One region of the Streptomyces sp. NPDC013317 genome, then DNA from elsewhere that is predicted to be linked to it. Evidence: riboswitches for the same ligand, from Rfam matches in the RefSeq annotation. Region 1 holds a riboswitch; the other holds the start of a gene.

Region 1 (3,394 bases):
CGTACTTGTTGGTGAGGACCGAACCCTGGGCCTCCATGACCGACAGCGGAGCGAAGTTCTCCGAGGCGATCATCTCGAGGGTGGACTGCTGGCGGTGGAGCTCGGCGTCGACCGTGGCGGCGACTTCCGGGTCCAGCTCGTGGAGAGGGGTGTTCAGCACAGACATGAATCGATCCCTAAGGGGTCTCAGTTCCCGGCGGAGAACTCGGCGTACGCGTCGGCGGTCAGCAGGTCGTCCGGCTCTCCGGTGACGCGCACCTTGAACAGCCAGCCACCCTCGAACGGAGCGGTGTTCACCAGCGACGGGTCGTCCACCACGTCCTGGTTGGCCGCCACGACCTCACCGGTGACCGGGGAGTACAGGTCGCTGACGGACTTGGTCGACTCCAGCTCGCCGCAGGTCTCGCCCGCGGTCACCGTGTCGCCGACCTCCGGGAGCTGGGCGTAGACGACGTCACCGAGCGCGTTGGCCGCGAACTCCGTGATGCCGACCGTCGCGACGCCGTCCTCGGCGGCCGACAGCCACTCGTGCTCCTTGGTGTAGCGCAGCTGCTGGGGGTTGCTCATGACCTGATTCTCCTGGATCGGACGAGTGCTGATGAACGTGGGTCTTGCGGGGTGAGACGCCGGACGAGACGGATGCGTCACTTCTGGCGCTTGTAGAAGGGCAGCGCCACGACCTCGTACGGCTCGTGGGTGCCGCGGATGTCCACACCTACACCCTGCGTGCCGGGCTCGGCGTGCGCCGCGTCCACGTACGCCATGGCGATCGGCTTACCGAGGGTGGGCGACGGGGCACCGGAGGTGACCTCGCCCACGACCTGGCCGTCCGCGACGACGGAGAAGCCGGCCCGCGGGACGCGGCGGCCCTCGGCGATCAGGCCGACCAGCTTGCGCGGCGGCGCGGTCTCGGCGCGCTCGGCGGCCTTCTCCAGCGCCTCACGGCCGACGAAGCGACCCTCGTTGGTCGTCTTCTCGAACTTCACGACCCGCCCCAGGCCCGCGTCGAACGGAGTGAGCGAGGTCGTCAGCTCGTGCCCGTACAGCGGCATGCCCGCCTCCAGGCGGAGCGTGTCACGGCAGGAGAGGCCGCACGGGATCAGGCCGACCGGGGCTCCGGCCTCGGTCAGCGCCTTCCAGACGCCCTCGGCGTGCTCCGGCTTCAGGAACAGCTCGAAGCCGTCCTCGCCGGTGTAGCCGGTGCGGGCGATCAGCGCGGGGACCCCGGCGACCGTGCCCGGGAGGCCGGCGTAGTACTTCAGACCGTCCAGGTCGGCGTCGGTGAGCGACTTCAGGATGCCGGGGGACTCCGGGCCCTGGACGGCGAGCAGGGCGTACGCGTCCCGGTCGTCGCGCACCTCGGCGTCGAAGCCGGCCGCGCGCCCGGTCAGCGCGTCGAGGACGATCTGCGCGTTGGAGGCGTTGGCGACGACCATGTACTCCGTCTCGCCGAGGCGGTACACGATCAGGTCGTCGAGGATGCCGCCGTCCTCCTGGCAGATCATCGTGTAGCGGGCGCGGCCCACGCCGACGGTGGAGATGTTGCCGACGAGGGCGAAGTCGAGGAGCTCGACGGCCTGCGGGCCGGTGACCGTGATCTCGCCCATGTGGGAGAGGTCGAAGAGGCCCGCCTTGGTGCGGACGGCGTTGTGCTCGTCACGCTCGCTGCCGTAGCGCAGCGGCATGTCCCAGCCGGCGAAGTCGGTCATGGTCGCGCCCAGGGACCGATGCAGGGCATCGAGGGCGGTCAGACGGGGGGCAGACGTGCTCATGGGTGGCTCCCGGGTCCCAAGGGCGGAAAACATGACGGGCGAGGACGTCCTCCCCATCTGTCATGGAACCTGAGAGGTTCACCGAGGGCATCTCGTCTCCGAGAGTTCGGCTTGCACCTTGGGTGGGAACGCCTGGGGCGTCCCGCTTTTCAGATCTGCCTCATCCACGCGGTACGGGGCCTGAGAGATTCAAGGGAGGGTCTTGCTCCTTCGGCGCCCGGGGCCCACCGTGGTGGTTCCGGGACTCTCCCGCGCGGATTCGAGCGGCCGGTATGCGGTTGTGTGCGCTTGGCGCGCACATCATTGCATGCGGTGTCCGATCGGCAAATCGCTTGTGCCTCATTACCCCTTCTTTACACTTTGTGGGCAGGGGTCTCCGGGACCCGACAGGGGGAGAAAAGATGACGTTCCAGCACAGCGGCGCATACGCGACGGGCACGGGCATACCGGCCCAGCGCGCCCGCGCCAGGACGCGAAGGCGCCGCTTCGCCGCGCCCCTGCTGCGGGACCTGCGCGAGCGCGGCGGCCGGGGTCCCCGGACGCTCGCCTTCGCCGCGGGCGACCTCGTGGTCGTCTCCGGGCTGCCCGGAAGCGGCAAGTCGACCCTGATGCGGCGCGCGGCCCAGGGTCTGGGCATCGACTCCCAGGACGCCCGCGAGCGCTGGGAGGCCCGGCTGCCCGGTTTCCTGCCGTACGCGGTCTACCGCCCCCTGGCCCGGATCGCCCACTACGCCGGGCTGTGGCGGGCGCTGCGCTCCGGACGGAGCGTCGTCGTCCACGACTGCGGCACCCAGTCCTGGGTGCGGAACTGGCTGGCCCGCGAGGCCCGCCGCCGCGGCCGCGCCCTGCACCTGATCCTGCTCGACGTCACCCCCGACACCGCCCGCGAGGGACAGCGCGAGCGCGGCCGCGGGGTCTCCGGGTACGCCTTCGCCCGCCACCGCCGGGCCGTCGGCCGGATGATCGGCTCCGTCGAGTCGGGCCGCCTGCCCCGCGGCTGCGCCTCGGCGACCCTGCTCGACCGGGACGCCGCGGGCGCTCTGCGCACGATCGCCTTCCGCGCCGCCCACTGAGTACTTTTGGCCACGACGACATCAGGGCGGCGTTAGGGTTCTGCCCCGAGGGCGTCGTGACCAGGGCGCGCGAGAAGGGGATACGGGAACCGTGGACGTTACGTGGCCGGGCAACGAGCTCGAAGAGGTCCTCGCGGCCTCGCTCGGCAACGCCTCCGCCGGAGGCCGGCTCGTGGAGGTGCTCGGCCGGAGCCCCGTCTGGGTGCCGCTGCCCAACGGCGGCAGCCCCGAGAGCCGGGACCTCGACCTGCCCACGCTGGAGATCGACGGACTCCCGTACGTCCCCGTCTTCAGCTCCGAGCAGCAGTTCCTCGCCTGCGTCGGCAGCCACATGTCCTTCACCGTCGCGCCCGCCCGTGAATTCGCCCGCGGTCTGCCACCGCAGCTCGGTATCGCCGTGAACCCCGGAGGCACCGTCGGCGCCCCGCTGCCGCCGCCCGCCGTCGCCGAGCTCTGCCGTGTCGGACGCACCCCGCTGGACGGCCCCGCGAGCGGTGGCCGGGTCCGGCTGTTCGAGCCCGACTGGCAGGACGACCCCGTCGACTTCCT
Region 2 (3,394 bases), on a different contig from region 1:
GACGACCTTCATGCCGGCCATGACCGCGGAAGCGGCGTTGGTGCCGTGCGCGGAGGACGGGATGAGGCAGACGGTGCGCTGCTCGTCGCCGTTGGCGCGGTGGTAGGCGCGGACGGCCAGCAGACCGGCCAGCTCGCCCTGAGAACCGGCGTTGGGCTGGATCGACACCTTGTCGTAGCCGGTGACCTCGGCGAGACGCTCCTCGAGCTCGGTGATGAGCGTGAGGTAGCCCTGCGCCTGCTCGACCGGGGCGAAGGGGTGGATCTGGCCGAACTCCGGCCAGGTCACGGGCTCCATCTCGGTGGTCGCGTTCAGCTTCATGGTGCAGGAGCCGAGCGGGATCATGCCGCGGTCGAGCGCGTAGTCACGGTCGGCGAGCTTGCGCAGGTAGCGCAGCATCGACGTCTCGGAGCGGTGCGCGTGGAAGACCGGGTGGGTGAGGTACGCGTCGGAGCGGAGCACCCCGGCGGGCAGCGCGTCCTCCGTGGCGGCGTCCAGGGCCTCGATGTCGGCGGCGACGCCGAAGGCGCTCCACACGGCGTCGAGCTGGGCGCGGCCGGTGGTCTCGTCGCAGGAGACCGAGACGTGGTCGGCGTCGACGAGGTACAGGTTGACGCCGGCCTCACGGGCGGCGGCGACGGCCTCGGCGGCCTTGCCGGGCACCCGGACGGTGACGGTGTCGAAGAAGCTTCCGTGGACGACGTCGACGCCGCCGGCCTTCAGGCCCGCGGCGAGGATGGCCGCGTACCGGTGGGTGCGCTGCGCGATGCCCTTGAGGCCGTCGGGGCCGTGGTAGACGGCGTACATGCCGGCCATGACGGCGAGCAGCACCTGCGCGGTGCAGATGTTGCTGGTGGCCTTCTCACGGCGGATGTGCTGCTCGCGGGTCTGCAGCGCCAGTCGGTAGGCCCTGTTGCCGTCGGCGTCGACGGAGACGCCGACGAGGCGGCCGGGCAGCGAGCGGGCGTGCTTGTCCTGGACGGCCATGTAGCCGGCGTGCGGGCCGCCGAAGCCCATCGGTACGCCGAAGCGCTGCGTGGTGCCGACGGCGATGTCCGCGCCGAGCGCGCCGGGCGAGGTGAGCAGCGTCAGCGCGAGCAGGTCGGCGGCGACGGTGACGATCGCGCCGAGCTCGTGGGCCGCGTCGATGAGCGGCTTGATGTCGCGCACGGCACCGGAGGCGCCGGGGTACTGGAGGAGCACGCCGAAGACGCCGCGCTCGGCGACCTCGGCGGGGATGCCCTCGGACAGGTCGGCGACGACGACCTCGACACCGGTCGGCTCGGCGCGCGTCTCGATGACCGCGATGGTCTGCGGCAGGGTGTCGGCGTCGATGAGGAAGACGCCGTTCTTGACCTTGCCGACACGGCGGGAGAGCGCCATGGCCTCGGCGGCCGCGGTGCTCTCGTCGAGGAGGGAGGCGCCGGAGGTGGGCAGACCGGTGAGGTCGGCGACCATCGTCTGGAAGTTGAGGAGCGCCTCCAGGCGGCCCTGCGAGATCTCCGGCTGGTAGGGCGTGTACGCCGTGTACCAGGCCGGGTTCTCCATGACGTTGCGGAGGATCACCGGCGGGGTGAAGGTGCCGTAGTAGCCCAGGCCGATCATCGGGGCGAGGACCTGGTTGCGGTCGGCGAGCTCACGCAGCTCCGCGAGGACCTCGGCCTCGGTGCGGGCGGCGGGCAGACCGAGCGCCTCGGCGTTCTTGATCACGTCGGGCACGGCGGCGGCCGTGAGCTCGTCGAGGGAGCCGTAGCCGACCTGCGCGAGCATCTTGGCCCGTGCTTCGGCGTCGGGCCCGATGTGCCGCTGCTCGAACGGAATGCCCTGTTCGAGCTCGGAGAGCGGAATGCGGTGGGCGGACATGTACGGAGGCCTCCTGGTCGTCACGACCTGCGAGGGGCACCACGGCGCGGGTACCCGGACGGCCTCCCCCTCTGTCATCTCAACCTGAGAGCTTCACCGGCATGCCGAAGGGGCGCGCCGGTTTTCACCGTCGGTGAGAGCGAATGCCGTCGGACTTCCGCTCTGCTTTCCAGAGTGACCTCGCCCGTGCGGTACAGGTGCCTGAGAGATTCCGGGGAGGATTTGCTCCTTCGGCGCCTCCGAAAGGTTTCTCCGGAGGACTCTCCCGCACGGTGTCGACAGCCACAGCCAGCCTACCAGCGCCGTTCCCGGACCAGTCGCTCAAGTGGCCGACATCCCAGATGTGCACTTTCGTAGTCCTTGTAGAGCAGTTGCGACCTGTTGGAGGGACCGTGCAGACCGACATCGATCCGCGCAGCCTGATCGGCCGCAAGGCGTACGACCGCAACGGACACAAGATCGGCACCGTGGACGAGGTGTACCTGGACGACGCGACGGGAGTCCCCGAGTGGGCGGCGGTCCGCACGGGACTCTTCAGCCGGGACGCGTTCGTCCCGCTGGAGCCGAGCGAACTGGTCGAGGACGGCCTCCACATCCCGTACGAACGCGCCCTGATCAAGGACGCCCCGGACTTCGGCGTGGGTCGCCACCTCTCCCCCGAGCAGGAACTCCAGCTCTACCGCCACTACAGCCTGGCCCTCCCGCCCCCGCCCCCGATGGATCGCGACTTCGGCCGCCTGGCAGGCCAGGAGGAGACCTGACCACCCCACGGCCGGCGCAGTACCTCCCGCGAAGACCGGCCCCTCCGCCAGCCACCTGCGGCCCCTGACGCAACCGGAGGCCGCCCCTGGCATGCTGGCGGCCGGCCACACGCCCTCCACCCGCCGACGGCGAGGCACCAGCCACTGGCAAGCCGGGCCCCTCTGCCAAGCCACGTGCAGGCCCCGAACGGGCCAGGAGGACGCCTGACGTCCCAGAGCCACGGCCGGACAAGCGCCCGGGGAGCCACACACCCTCCACCGCCGCCGACGGCGAGGCACCAGCCACTGGGAAGCCGGGCCCCTCTGCCACGCCAGCTACATACCCTGGCGGGCGCGGAGAAGACCTGACCACCCGCCCACTCCTGCCGACCGCGCGGCCACCACCCACAGGGAGACCCCCACCTCTGCCATGCCCTCTGCACGGGTGGTGCGGGTGGGAACGACAAGCCCGGCCGAAGGCCGGACGCACCCCCTAGGCGACCGCCGCCGCCCCTCCCTCCGGCCCCACCAGCGGCAACGGCTCCCCCGGCTCCAGCTCCGGATCGTCGACGAGAAACGTCCGTACCCGCCCCGGCGGCGACTGCGGCTCCTCGAAGCGCACGGTGACGCGCCCGACCCCGCTCCCCTGCACCCACCCGGCCCCGTACACCGCATGGCGTACGTCGTTCCCGGGTGCCCATCTCCGCTCGACGGTCTGCGGCTCCTCCGGCTCGGAGGCGGCCGCAGGCGCCGACATGTCCTCCACCGCGCCCTCCGGGCTTCCCGCACCC

What was found. Region 1 has a riboswitch for glycine ahead of gcvT (glycine cleavage system aminomethyltransferase GcvT). Riboswitches for the same ligand answer to the same signal wherever they lie in the genome.
Region 2: another riboswitch for glycine. It lies ahead of gcvP (aminomethyl-transferring glycine dehydrogenase); the one in region 1 lies ahead of gcvT (glycine cleavage system aminomethyltransferase GcvT).

What each region holds. Positions count from the first base shown of each region.
Region 1 is NZ_JBVHDX010000002.1:257,808-261,201, reverse strand. It holds gene glyA (serine hydroxymethyltransferase) at 1-166, opposite strand, end outside; gene gcvH (glycine cleavage system protein GcvH) at 187-567, opposite strand; gene gcvT (glycine cleavage system aminomethyltransferase GcvT) at 645-1,772, opposite strand; glycine riboswitch at 1,932-2,034, opposite strand; gene ACZ3IJ_RS05915 (AAA family ATPase) at 2,174-2,845, shown strand; gene ACZ3IJ_RS05910 (enhanced serine sensitivity protein SseB) at 2,937-3,394, shown strand, end outside.
Region 2 is NZ_JBVHDX010000011.1:265,470-268,863, forward strand. It holds gene gcvP (aminomethyl-transferring glycine dehydrogenase) at 1-1,863, opposite strand, end outside; glycine riboswitch at 1,925-2,042, opposite strand; glycine riboswitch at 2,043-2,141, opposite strand; gene ACZ3IJ_RS27195 (PRC-barrel domain-containing protein) at 2,256-2,624, shown strand; gene ACZ3IJ_RS27200 (DNA polymerase IV) at 3,097-3,394, opposite strand, start outside.